DNA from 4 places in the Streptomyces sp. NPDC012827 genome. Region 1 is predicted to be linked to each of the others. Evidence: riboswitches for the same ligand, from Rfam matches in the RefSeq annotation. Region 1 holds a riboswitch; each other region holds the start of a gene.

Evidence for each region. Region 1 has a riboswitch for cobalamin ahead of ACFY60_RS02085 (ribonucleoside-diphosphate reductase subunit alpha). Riboswitches for the same ligand answer to the same signal wherever they lie in the genome.
Region 2: another riboswitch for cobalamin. It lies ahead of ACFY60_RS27950 (FecCD family ABC transporter permease); the one in region 1 lies ahead of ACFY60_RS02085 (ribonucleoside-diphosphate reductase subunit alpha).
Region 3: another riboswitch for cobalamin. It lies ahead of cobN (cobaltochelatase subunit CobN); the one in region 1 lies ahead of ACFY60_RS02085 (ribonucleoside-diphosphate reductase subunit alpha).
Region 4: another riboswitch for cobalamin. It lies ahead of ACFY60_RS27880 (acyl-CoA thioesterase); the one in region 1 lies ahead of ACFY60_RS02085 (ribonucleoside-diphosphate reductase subunit alpha).

The regions. Positions count from the first base shown of each region.
Region 1 covers NZ_JBIBBY010000001.1:470,143-473,328, reverse strand. The annotation lists gene ACFY60_RS02085 (ribonucleoside-diphosphate reductase subunit alpha) at 1-1,235, opposite strand, end outside; cobalamin riboswitch at 1,370-1,500, opposite strand; gene mctP (monocarboxylate uptake permease MctP) at 1,544-3,169, opposite strand; gene ACFY60_RS02075 (DUF3311 domain-containing protein) at 3,166-3,186, opposite strand, start outside.
Region 2 covers NZ_JBIBBY010000014.1:85,122-88,307, forward strand. The annotation lists gene ACFY60_RS27945 (ABC transporter ATP-binding protein) at 1-122, opposite strand, end outside; gene ACFY60_RS27950 (FecCD family ABC transporter permease) at 122-1,219, opposite strand; cobalamin riboswitch at 1,334-1,481, opposite strand; gene ACFY60_RS27955 (glycoside hydrolase family 43 protein) at 2,207-3,186, shown strand, end outside.
Region 3 covers NZ_JBIBBY010000002.1:366,924-370,109, forward strand. The annotation lists gene ACFY60_RS05085 (precorrin-8X methylmutase) at 1-18, opposite strand, end outside; gene ACFY60_RS05090 (cobalamin biosynthesis protein CobG) at 33-1,403, opposite strand; cobalamin riboswitch at 1,483-1,616, shown strand; gene cobN (cobaltochelatase subunit CobN) at 1,694-3,186, shown strand, end outside.
Region 4 covers NZ_JBIBBY010000014.1:67,896-71,081, forward strand. The annotation lists gene ACFY60_RS27870 (MarR family winged helix-turn-helix transcriptional regulator) at 1-453, opposite strand, end outside; gene ACFY60_RS27875 (ATP-binding protein) at 635-1,108, opposite strand; cobalamin riboswitch at 1,383-1,531, shown strand; partial or broken gene ACFY60_RS27880 (acyl-CoA thioesterase) at 1,690-2,022, shown strand; gene ACFY60_RS27885 (extracellular solute-binding protein) at 2,283-3,186, opposite strand, start outside.

The DNA.
Region 1 (3,186 bases):
GTCATCCAGCCGTTGCCGGTCTGCGCCAGCGTCCGCATCATCCGGCCGTACAGGTCGCGGGCCGGCAGCGTCCGGCGGGCCAGGCCCGCGGCCTCGGCCTTGCGGTACGCGGCGTCGAACTCCTCGCCCCACAGGTCCACCAGCTCGGGCACGTCGGCGGGGGAGAACAGCGACCACTCGCCGTCGGCGTTCACCCGGCGCATGAACTCGTCCGGGATCCAGTGCGCGAGGTTGAGGTTGTGCGTCCGGCGGGCGTCCTCGCCCGTGTTGTCGCGGAGCTCCAGGAACTCCTCGATGTCCGCGTGCCAGGTCTCCAGGTAGACGGCGGCGGCGCCCTTGCGGCGGCCGCCCTGGTTGACCGCGGCGACGGAGGCGTCGAGCGTCTTCAGGAAGGGGACGATGCCGTTGGAGTGGCCGTTGGTGCCGCGGATCAGCGAACCGCGGGCGCGGATGCGGGAGTAGGAGAGGCCGATGCCGCCCGCGTGCTTGGAGAGCCGCGCGACCTGGTGGTAGCGGTCGTAGATGGAGTCCAGTTCGTCCTGCGGGGAGTCGAGCAGGTAGCAGGAGGACATCTGGGGGTGGCGGGTGCCGGAGTTGAACAGGGTGGGGGAGGAGGGCAGGTAGTCGAGCCGGCTCATCAGCCCGTACAGCGCCGCCACCTCGTCCACGGCCCGGGTGCTGTCGTCCTCGGCGAGGCCGGAGGCGACGCGGAGCATGAAGTGCTGCGGGGTCTCGATCACCTTGCGGGTGATCGGGTGACGCAGCAGGTAGCGGGAGTAGAGGGTGCGCAGGCCGAAGTAGCCGAAGCGGTCGTCGGCCGCCGGGTCGACGAGGGCGTCCAGGCGCGCGGCGTGCAGGGCGGCGAAGGCGGCGGTGCGGTCCGCGATCAGGCCTTCGCGGTGACCGACCGCGACGGAGGACGAGAAGGAGACGGCGCCCTGGGAGGCGGCCTCGTCCGCGATCGTGACGGTGAGCAGGCGGGCGGCGAGCCGGGAGTACGCCGGGTCCTCGGCGATCAGGCCTGCGGCGGCCTCGGTGGCCAGCTCGCGCAGCTCCGCCTCGTCCGAGGCGGCGCTCCGGCCGCGCAGCGCGGCGGCGGCGACCTTGCCCGGGTCGGTGTCGGGGAGGTCGGCGGTCAGCTCGGTCAGGGTCCGCAGCAGTACGGTCCCGGGTCCGTCGCTCTCGTTACCGTCGCTCTCGATCGCGGTGGCCGGATCGGCGGGCGCGATGGTCACGTGGGGCTCTCCCTCGCTCGGCTCGGGGCCACGGGGGAGGGAAGGCGGGCAGGCGGGCGGCCGTGGGCACACGGGCGCTCCGCGTCCACCGGCCCACTCCACGAGGCCCGGACGTCTGTGGCACCCGGAACGGAAGGACCGGGCGCACCGTCGGCAGGTCCTCGGACTCACCTCGTACGAACAGGTACAAGACACACCGTTGCGGGACAGTTCCGGATTCGCGCCGGATTCCCCTGCGTCGACAGCGAGCATGAGCATACATGTGGGGGGCGCCGCTCGCGGCACCCCCCACATGTTGTGTCCCCGTGTCAGTGCGTGTCGGCGCCGACCTTCGGGAGTTCGGTCTGGACACCGGGGTCGCCGGCGTCGGCCGTGTAGTCCGAGGGGGAGGTCTCGTCGACGCCGTCGGGGGCCTTGACCGCCCGCAGGACGAGGGTCAGGACGACCGTGACGAGGACGTTGAGGACGAAGGCGGTGAGGCCGATGTAACCGATCTCGCCGATGCCCGGGATCTCGGCGGAGGAGCCGCCGAAGTGCTTCTGGGTCGGACTGGCCACGCCGTACGCGGCGGCCGTGCCGTACACCATGCCGACGGCCCAGCCGCCGACGAGCGCCCAGCGGTGGAACCAGCGGGTGAAGAGACCGCCGACCAGGGCCGGGAAGGTCTGGAGGATCCAGATGCCGCCCAGGAGCTGGAAGTTGATCGCGACCGTCTTGTCCATGGTGAGGACGAAGGCGAGCGCGCCGACCTTCACCAGGAGCGACACCAGCTTGGAGACCTTGGTCTCCTGGGCCGGGGTGGCGTCCGGCTTGATGAAGTCCTTGTAGATGTTGCGGGTGAAGAGGTTGGCCGCGGCGATCGACATGATCGCGGCCGGGACGAGCGCGCCGATGCCGATGGCGGCGAAGGCGACGCCCGCGAACCAGTCCGGGAACATGTTCTCGAACAGCTGCGGGATGGCGAGCTGGCCGTTCTTGACCTGGATCCCGGCGGCGATGGCCATGAAGCCGAGGACCGCGAGCAGGCCGAGCATCAGCGAGTACAGCGGCAGGATCGTGGTGTTGCGGCGGATCACCTCACGGCTGCGCGAGGACAGCGTCGCCGTGATGGAGTGCGGGTACATGAACAGCGCGAGCGCGGAGCCGAGCGCCAGCGTCGCGTAGGTCCACTGGCTGGCGTCGCCCGGCACGAGTGCGCCGCGCGGCTTGCCCGTGGCCTCGTTGGTCTGCCCGAACGCCTCCCCCGCCTTGGCGAAGATCTCGTCGAAGCCGCCCAGCTTGATCGGGATGTAGATGATCGCCACCGCGATGACGATGTAGATCAGGGTGTCCTTGACGAAGGCGATGAGCGCCGGGGCGCGCAGACCCGAGGAGTAGGTGTACGCGGCCAGCACGCCGAAGGCGATGAGCAGCGGCAGGTCCTTGATGAACCAGTGCGTGTTCTCGCCGCCGCCGACGCCCATCACGTCCAGGACGGCCTGGATGCCGACGAGCTGGAGCGCGATGTACGGCATGGTGGCGAGGAGACCGGTCAGGGCGACCGCCAGCGACAGGCCCTTGGAGCCGAAGCGGCCCCGGACGAAGTCGGAGGTGGTCACGTACCCGTGCTTGTGCGAGACCGACCAGAGGCGCGGCAGGAAGGTGAAGATCAGCGGGTAGACCAGGATCGTGTACGGCACGGCGAAGAAGCCGGCCGCGCCCGCCGCGTAGACGGCCGCCGGGACGGCGACGAAGGTGTACGCGGTGTACAGGTCACCGCCGAGCAGGAACCAGGTGACCCAGGTGCCGAACGAGCGGCCGCCCAGGCCCCATTCGTCGAGGCTCTGCTCGTTCTCCGCCCTGCGCCAGCGGGAGGCGAGGAAGCCCATGACCGTGACGGCCAGGAAGAAGAAGATGAAGACGGCGAGCGCGACGCCGTTCACGCCGTCCTTCATCGCGCGTCACCCCCCTG
Region 2 (3,186 bases), on a different contig from region 1:
TTCCCGCTGCCGTTGGGGCCGACGAGGCCGACGACCTGACCCCCGTCGGCACGGAGCGTGGCCTCGCACACCAGCCGCGCGCCGGCGACCTCGACCGTCAGCGCGTCGATGTCGATCCGCATCACTTGCCTCCGAAGGTGTAGGAGCGGCGGCGCATCAGCAGGACGAAGCACGGGACGCCGATGGCGGCGGTCACCACGCCCACCGGCAGCTCGACGGGCGCGAGCACCACACGCGAAAGGATGTCCACCCAGATCAGCAGAACAGCTCCGGCGAGGGGTGCGACCGCCAGCAGCCGGCGGTGGTCCGCGCCGACCAGCATCCGTGCGGCGTGCGGCACCATGAGGCCGACGAAACCGATCGCACCGCTCACCGCGACCACGGCCCCCGTGACGGCGGCACAGACCAGGAACAGCTCCTTGCGCAGCCTCCCCGCGTCCACCCCCAGGGCGGCCGCGGTCTCGTCCCCCATCGCCAGCGCGTTCAGGCGACGCGCTGACACCGTCAGGTGGGTGAGTCCGGCGAGCACGGCTCCCGCGGCGATCGGCACGGAGGCCCAGCTGGCTCCGCCGAGGCTGCCGAGCAGCCACATCATCGCGGAGCGGGCCGCTTCGCCGCGTTCTGCCGCGAACACCATGAACGTGGTGACGGCCGAGAAGCCGTAGTACATCGCCGTGCCCGTCAGCACGAGCCGCAGCGGGGTCAGGCCGTCAGCGGTGCGGGCGATCGCGTAGACCAGCGCCATGGCGAGGAGCGCGGAGAGGAAGGCCGCCGTGGACAGAGCCCACAGACCGAGAGCGCCGAAGGCTCCGAAGAGGAGGACGGCATTGGCACCGACGGCCGCGCCGGAGGAGATGCCCAGGACGAACGGGTCGGCGAGGGCGTTGCGGACCATGGCCTGTACGGCGACTCCGATGGCCGACAGGCCGGCTCCGACGACCGCGGCCAGCACGGCTCGCGGAAAGCGCAGTTCCCACACGATCGTGTAAGCCGGGACCTCGTCCGGCGATACGGCGCCGCCTGTCAGCCCGGCCCACAGGAAACGCAGCACCTCGCCCCAGGACAGTCCCGAGGCTCCCATCCCGGCCCCGCACACGACGGAGAGCAGGAGTCCGACGCAGAGGACGAGAAGGAGAAACGGCAGGGACACGCGCTTGGACCGCGCGGGCTCGGCCCCGCTGCGTCCCGTGGGGAATGACGGCGCGGGTGTGCGTTCCAGGGGTGTGACCACCGGCGGGTCGCCTTCGCTCGGGCCGTGCACCTGCACGAGCAAAGGAGCAGCCCGGGACGCGGGGCGCCCTGCGCAGCACCCTCTCGCAGTCCACGGCGATTCGACAGGGGCCTTCACCACCGCGGGTAATCGGGCTCACGGCGCCACGACTTGGGCTCCGTCCACCGTTGCGGGTCAGCGCCGGACTTCGACCGGACTTCCCCCGCGGGGCGCTCGCAGCATAGCGCGTGCGGCAAAGCCCTCTTCGGTCGGATGACAACCCGGCGTCCGCAACGGGTCCGGCGTCGACTGCCGCGTACCACTCTTCCTTACCGGAAGAACTGAGCGATCACACTGGGTTGAGATGCGGCTTCTAGGGATCTTGTGCTGTCCGCTCTCGACTCCTACCATCCATGACGTTCGAAGGTTCGATTTACGTTCGCAGTATCGAACGTGACCTGGCTGAAGCGGCTTTCGCATGGCGTACATGCCGTCCCCCACACGCCGAATGCCGGACTTGGAAGGGTGTACCTGGCCTTAGTGCCCGATCGCCTCCTGGAGCTTCGTGTGACGTCACCCGCACCATGCCCACGCCCGCGCCCGTACCGCGCGGCCGTGCTCCTCCTGTCAGGCCTGGCGCGGCCGGCCCGTCGTCCAATGCGTAGGCGGCGCCCGGGACACGCCGTATCCCGGCCCTGTCCTGCCGCCCCCACCCGGCCAGGTGACCCCACGGACCCGCGTCGGCACCTTCGACCGAACGACCGTGAAACCGAAGTGGGCATGGAACCACACTTCGGACAACGGCCTCCCCGCGTCTGACCGGCTGCTCAACCCCCGACCCGCAGCACCAGGAAGGGCCACACCATGTCCAGTAGCGACGTCCGCAGGCCAACGGCTCACCCGACCGCAGCGAGACCACCCGCCACCGGTACCAGACTCGCCCGGGCAACCTGGGTGCTGATCCTCATGGTGGCGTTCGCCGTCCTTCCTGCCGCGGTGCATCCCACGGCGGCCAGGGCCGACAACCCGATCGTGCAGCACGTCTACACCGCCGACCCGTCCCCGCTGGTGCACAACGGACGGGTCTACCTCTACACCGGGCACGACGAGGACGGCTCCACCTCCTCCTTCGTGATGAAAGACTGGCGGGTGTGGTCCTCCGCCGACATGGTCAACTGGACCGACCACGGCGCACCGCTCAGCCTGAACACCTTCAGCTGGGCGGGCGCCAACGCGTGGGCGGGCCAGGCCGTCGAACGGGGCGGCAAGTTCTACTGGTACGTGCCCGTGACGGTCCGGGCGACCGGTGCCTTCGCCATCGGCGTGGCGGTGGCGGACAGCCCCACCGGACCGTTCCGGGACGCCCTCGGCCGCCCGCTGCTGGAGAACACCGAGTTCGACCCGACCGTCTTCATCGACGACGACGGTCAGGCCTACCTCTACTGGGGCAACCCCAACCTGTGGTACGTCAAGCTGAACGCCGACATGACCTCCTACTCGGGCAGCCCCACCAAGATCCCGCTCACCACCTCAGGATTCGGCACCCGCACCGGCAACCCCGACCGTCCCACGCTGTACGAAGAAGGGCCGTGGGCCTACAAGCGGAACGGTCTGTACTACCTGGTGTACGCGGCCAGGTGCTGCCAGGAGTTCATCGCCTACTCCACGGCACCGAGCCCGACCGGACCCTGGACCTACCGGGGAACAGTCATGCCCGCGCAGGGCAACAGCTTCACCAACCACCCGGGCATCGTGGACTTCAAGGGCAGTTCGTACTTCTTCTACCACAACGGCGCCCTCCCGGGCGGAGGTGGCTTCACCCGCTCGGTAGCCGTGGAGAAGTTCTCCTACAACGCCGACGGCACCATTCCGACCATCAACATGACGAGCACGGGTGCCCCGCAGGCCGGCCCACTCGATCCGTACGTCCGCCAGGAGGCCGAGACGATCGCCTGGGGTTCCGGGATCGAGACCGA
Region 3 (3,186 bases), on a different contig from region 1:
CTTCTCGTAGTCGAACATCCTGGTGCTCTCGCTCATCTCGTGGTCGTCGTCGGGGTCGGGGTCGTGCGGGCCGTGGCGACCGCGCCGGGCAGGGAGGTACGGGGGGTGGGGGCGCCGTTCACCCGGTAGGCGTCGTCACCGGTGGCGAGCACGTCCACCCAGGTGCCGCGCGGGTGCCCGCACCGGCGCTCGCAGCCGGAGAAGTGGACGGGGAGGAGGGGGCCGGGGGAGCCGGCGCGCGCCTCGCCGGTGCCGGGGGAGCCGGCGTGCGCCTCGCCGGTGCCGGGCGCCGCACCCGCACCGGGCTCCGGGGCCGCGGCCGTCCCCGCCGTCGCGTCCCCCCGTACGTCCGCCAGGGACTTGGCGCAGCCGGGGCGGCCCGTGCAGGCCGTGACGCCCGCCCACGGGGAGTCGGGACGGGTGATCAGCCCGAGGGCCGCGAGGGCCGGGAGCCGGTCGGCGGCGCGGTCGGCCGTCCGGTCGGTGACGACGACGGCGCCGCGCCAGGGCGTGAGCCGCACCTCGGCGGCGCCGTCCGCGAGGCCCCGCAGCTGCGCGGCGGTGAGCCGGCCGAGCGGCGCCAGGACGTACAGGCCGTGGTCGCCGAGCGGCCCCGGCGCGGGCGGTGCCCCGTGCGGGAGGGCGGGAGCGGGTACGGGCTCCGCCGGGATCCCGGCCCGGGCGAGTGCGCCGGCCACGTCGGGGGTGTGGCCGGGCGGCAGCTCGGCCACCCGCCAGGCACCGGTCCCGGCGGCCCGGGCGGCGGCCAGGAACGCCCCGGCGGCGGCGACCGCGGCCCGGGGCGCGTCCGCCCCGGCGACCCGGAGGGCCTGCCCGCCGGACCACAGGAGGGCGCCCCGGGGCGCTCCGTCCGCCACTGCGACCAAGGTCACATCCGCGCCGAGCCCGGTCATGTCCCCGCGGCCGTCGTCGAGGGCGAAGAGGAACCGGCCCGAGAGGGCGGCCGTCCACGGCTCCGCGCAGAGCAGCGTGTCCAGTTCGCGCGCCCACAACTGGGCGTCGGCGGTGCCGAGTCCGTCCAGGCCGGCGGCGGGGGAGGCCACGATGTTGCGGATCCGCTCGTGGCGGGGGGAGGGCAGCAGACCCGCCCCTGTCAGGAGTGCGGCGAGCTCCGTGCCGCAGCCCTCGCCCAGGCCCCGCAGCTCGGCGTTGCCGCGCGAGGTGACGCTGATCCGCCCGTCGCCCAGGCGCTCCGCCGCGTCGGCCAGCACGGCGGCCTGACGGACCGTCAAACGTCCTGCGGGCAGCCGGAGCCGGGCCAGGCGGCCGTCGTCGGCCGGATGCAGGCGCAGCGCTCCGGGGCAGGCGTCGCCACGGTCCCGTACGCGGGTTTCACCCGGTCCGGGCGCCGGGGGTGGGGTGGGCGGCATGGCGGCGAGCATACCCACGGCGCACCGCCCGGCCACGTGGTGTGATCGGGCCGACTCCGCCGCCCCCTCGGCCGCCCCGGCGGCACGATCTAGGATGCGAAGCGGCATGGGGTCCCAGGACCCCGGGGAGGAAGCCCGGTGAGAATCCGGCGCGGTCCCGCCACTGTGAGCCCGTACCGGCGACGGAACGGGTGAGTCAGGAACTCCCTTCCCCTCGCTCCCGGCTCCGTCCGGGCAGGGGAGGCCCCCACCCACACGACCACCCGGGGCGCGGACAACCCCGAGGAAGGCCTGAGCTCGCCATGCTCCTGCTGCTGTCGCACTCCGACACCGACCTGCTCAGCGCCCGGGCGGCCAACGCCGCCGCGCCCGACGGCCCGGTCGCGTACCGCTTCGCCAACCCCTCCCGCCTGCCGCTGGACGAGCTGCCCGCCCTCCTCGACGGCGCCGACCTGGTCGTCGTCCGCCTCCTCGGCGGTGTCCGTTCCTGGCAGGAGGGCCTGGACGCGGTCCTCGCCGCCGGGAAGCCGGTGGTCGTCCTCAGCGGCGAACAGGCCCCCGACGCCCAGCTGATGGCCACCTCCACCGTGCCGATCGGCGTGGCCACCGAGGCCCACGCCTACCTCGCGCACGGTGGCCCGGCCAACCTGGAGCAGCTGGCCCGCTTCCTCTCCGACACCGTCCTGCTCACGGGCCACGGCTTCGAGGCCCCGGCCGCCGCCCCCACCTGGGGCCCGCTGGAGCGGACCGCGCGGAACGCGGCCGGCCCGGTCGTCGCGGTGCTCTACTACCGCGCCCACCACATGAGCGGGAACACCGCCTTCGTCGGCGCCCTGTGCGACGCGATCGAGGACGCCGGCGGCCGGCCGCTGCCGCTGTACGTGGCCTCGCTGCGCGCCCCCGAGCCGGAGCTGATCGACACCCTCCGTACCGCCGACGCGATCGTCACCACCGTCCTGGCCGCGGGCGGCACCAAGCCCGCCGAGGCGCAGGCGGGCGGCGACGAGGAGGCGTGGGACGCGGGCGCGCTGGCCGCGCTCGACGTGCCGATCCTCCAGGCGCTGTGCCTGACCGGTTCGCGTGCCGCGTGGGAGGAGAACGACGAGGGCCTGTCGCCGCTGGACGCGGCCGGGCAGGTGGCCGTGCCCGAGTTCGACGGCCGCCTCATCACCGTCCCGTTCTCCTTCAAGGAGATCGACGCCGACGGCCTGCCCGCGTACGTCGCCGACACCGAGCGCGCGGCCCGCGTCGCCGGCATCGCCGTCCGGCACGCCCGCCTCCGGCACATCCCGAACGCCGAGAAGAAGCTGGCGCTCGTGCTGTCCGCGTACCCGACGAAGCACTCCCGCATCGGCAACGCGGTCGGCCTGGACACCCCGGCCTCGGCCGTGGCCCTGCTGCGCCGCCTGATGGCCGAGGGCTACGACTTCGGGCCCGAGGACGAGATCCCCGGCGTGGTCTCGGGTGACGGCGACGAGCTGATCCGCGCCCTGATCGAGGCCGGCGGCCACGACCAGGACTGGCTGACCGAGGAGCAGCTCGCCAGGAACCCGGTCCGCATTCCGGCCGCCGACTACCGGCGCTGGTACGCGACCCTCCCCGAGGAACTGCGGTCGCACGTCGAGGAGCACTGGGGCCCGCCGCCCGGCGAGATGTTCCTCGACCGGTCGCGGAACCCGGAGGGCGACATCGTCCTCGCCGCCCTGCGCCGCGGGAACCTGCTGATCCTCATCCAGCCGCCGCGCGGCTTCGGCGAGAACCCGATCGCGATCTACCACGACCCCGATCTGCCGCC
Region 4 (3,186 bases), on a different contig from region 1:
GAAGGCCCTCAGTCCTCGGCCCAGCGCGTCCCGCTCCGCCGGCTCCATCGCGGCCAGGACCTCGGCGAGCGCCCGCGACTGGTGCTCGGCCACTTCGTCCAGGACCTGGCGACCGTGCAGCGTGAGGTTCAGCTGGACCTCACGGCGCTTGTGCGGGTGGAGCACCCGCTCCAGCAGCCCCGCCGCCGCCAGCCGGTCGCACAGCCGGCTGGCCGTCGGCAGCGTTATGTCCATCCGCTCGGCCAGCGTGGTCAGGTTGGCCCCCGGCTCGGACCGCAGGATCTTCAGCGCACGCAGCTGGTGTCGCGACAGCCGCAGGCTGGCCTTCTGGCTGGCCGCGCTCCACAGGTGCGCCAGTCCGTCGACGGCACCGGTGATCTCCAGCGCCCGGGACAACGGGTCTCCACCCGTTCCCCTGGTCTGGTCGTCCCCTGTGTCACCGAGACGAGTCACGAACCCATCGCTTTCAGCAATCGCCTGCCTGGAGGGACAGCACCCTCATGGACGCGGTACCCGGCAAGGCACCCCGCACGCATCGCCGCGTCGGGCCATGGTAGGAGCTCAGGCCGATCGCGGCTCGGAATCGGCCCCCGCCGTGCGCTCCCCACCACCTGCGGCGTAGCGACGGCGCCGATCACGGCTGGCGACCCGCCGCGGCCCCTCCGGGATCGTCGGCCAGCACGATCGACGTGGTGATGCGCTTGCCCACAGGTTCGCGATGGACGGCGAAACTCTCGCTGACGGCCATGACGATCTCCAATCCGTGCTGGCCGATGCGGAAGGGGTCAGGGCCGAGGATCGCCGGCGGGGTGGGGTTGCTGTCCCACACCGTCACTTCCACCGAACCGCCCCGGACGCGCAGATCCAGCAGGCAGGGCCCGGGCGCGTACTTACGCGCGTTGGTCACGAGCTCGCTCACCACGAGCTGCACCATGCTCATCGCCCGCCCCGACACCGGCAGACCGTGTACCGCCTGCACATCGGTGAGGAAGTCGCCGGCCAGATCGCGGGCGAGCGCGATGTCGTCGTCGCCCTCGAACACCGCGGACACCGGCCTCACGCCCGCCACCCGCGTGAGCCCGCCCTCGCCACCTGCCGTTTGATTCATTCCGGTCCGCCTCGCAACCGTCCGCACGCATGTCCCGCCCCGCCTACCCCGGATTTCACAGCGCAGACGCATGGAGGCGACATGTGTTGCGGTGACGGGCACCTCGATCGCGTCGGGGCGCGGCTCGGCGGCGTTCTCCGGCGGGACCCCCACCGTGCCCTCGTGTCCGCCCTCTCCCGTTCCGTCGGGGCACGGGCGCGTAGGGTGGGCGTGCAGCTGGTTCGCCCCCGTCCACCCCATGGCCCGTACGGCTCCGGGGAGGTCGGGGGCGTCGTAAGAGGGAACCCGGTGGGAATCCGGGACTGCCCCGCAGCGGTGAGCGGGAACGACCGCCGTCATACGCACTGGACCCGGCGGGTCTGGGAAGCGACGGCCAGTAGATGTCCTCCTCCGGGGAGGGCGTGCCCGCGAGTCCGAAGACCTGCCCGTTGCCCGCACGCCGGTACCCGTGGCGTGCGGAACAGCCCTGCCGCGACTCGCGAAGGAGAGTTGACGTGGCCGATCCCACCGTCACCAGCCCCGCCCCCGTGTCCCGCCCGGTGAAGACGCCGGACGACTCCCGGGTGGTCCTCGCCCACATCATGAGCGAGCACGACACCAACCTCTACGGCACCATCCACGGCGGCGTGATGATGAAGCTGATCGACGACGCCGCCGCCGCGGCCGCGGGACGGCACGCCGACGGCCCCGCGGTCACCGTCTCCGTCGACCGCATGACCTTCCTCGCCCCGGTCCGGGCCGGGGATCTTCTCAGCGTCGAGGCCGGACTCGAACGTGCCGGCCGGACGTCCATGACCGTCGGAGTGCGGGTCACCGCCGAGCGGTGGAACAGCGCCGGACCCGCCACCGAGGTCGCCACCGCGTTCCTGACCTTCGTCGCCGTCGACGCCGACGGATCCCCGCGTCCGGTCCCCGCGCTCGACGTGTCCCTGCCGGGCGTGAACTGACACCGCCCTCAGCAGGCGGTGACGGGCCGGCCGGGGCGGATTCTCTTCGCCCGGGCCGGCCCCGAGGGCGTCACGCGCCTCGGCGCAGCGCCGAGGACGGCGAACACGGCGATCAGGACGAAGGTGGCGGCAGCGACGGGGCGGCTGCCGTGGGCCACACGCGGGGCGCCGGAGCCGTGGCGATCAGGACTGCCACGGGCTCGCCACCAGGCGCGGGCAGCACCGCGCTACTCCTTCCGCGCCGGCTCCCGGGCCTGCCGGGCGATGTCCGCGAGGACGGCCTTCGGGTCGGCGGACGGCGCGACGGCCTTGCCGATGTTCCGCTTGATGATGTTGCTGACCTGCAGCCAGGACGGTTCGTTGACCGGGTAGAGCCGGGCGCCGCGCAGGGCCTTCAGGAACTGCTGGCGGCTGGGGTCGGCCGCCGCGTCCTTGGAGGTCCGGGTCGCGGTCAGCGTCGAGGGCAGCAGGTGGTAGCGGCTGGCGAATTCGTTGAGGTGATTGTCCTCGTAGACGAACTCCAGGAACTTCCCCGCCGGTTCGCGGTTGCCCTCGCGCTTGAAGGCCATCATCCAGTCGGCGACGCCCACGGACGGCGGGACCTCGCCTTCGGCAAGGGTGTCCGACACGGGCATGCTGAGGGTGCCGACCTTGATGCCCTTCGCCCTCGCCTCGTGGAGGAGGGAGGGGTAGCCGTTGACCATGCCGACCTCGCCGCGCAGGAAGGCGGAGAAGGCGTCCTGCCGGTCGAGCGCGGCCGGCGGGACGGGGCCGGTGAGGCCGGGGGCGACCAGGTTGTCCCTGATCCAGCGGAACGTCCGGGTGTTCTGCTCGGACGCGAGGCTGTAGTCGCCGTTGCCGTCGACGTACCCGCCGCCGTTGCTGAGTTCCCAGATCAGGGCCTCGGCGTGCGCCTCCTCGGGGCCGAGCGGCAGGGCGTACGGGTACGTGACGCCCGCCTCCTTCAGCGCCTCGGCCGCGTCCTTGAGGTCCGACCAGGTCTTCGGGGGCTTCGCGCCGGCCTTGTCGAACAGCTCCTCGTTGTAGAAGAGCAGCCGGCTGCTGGCGACGAAGGGCAGGCCGTAGAGGGTGTGGCGGACCGAGCCCGCGTCGGCGAGCGGTGGCAGGAAG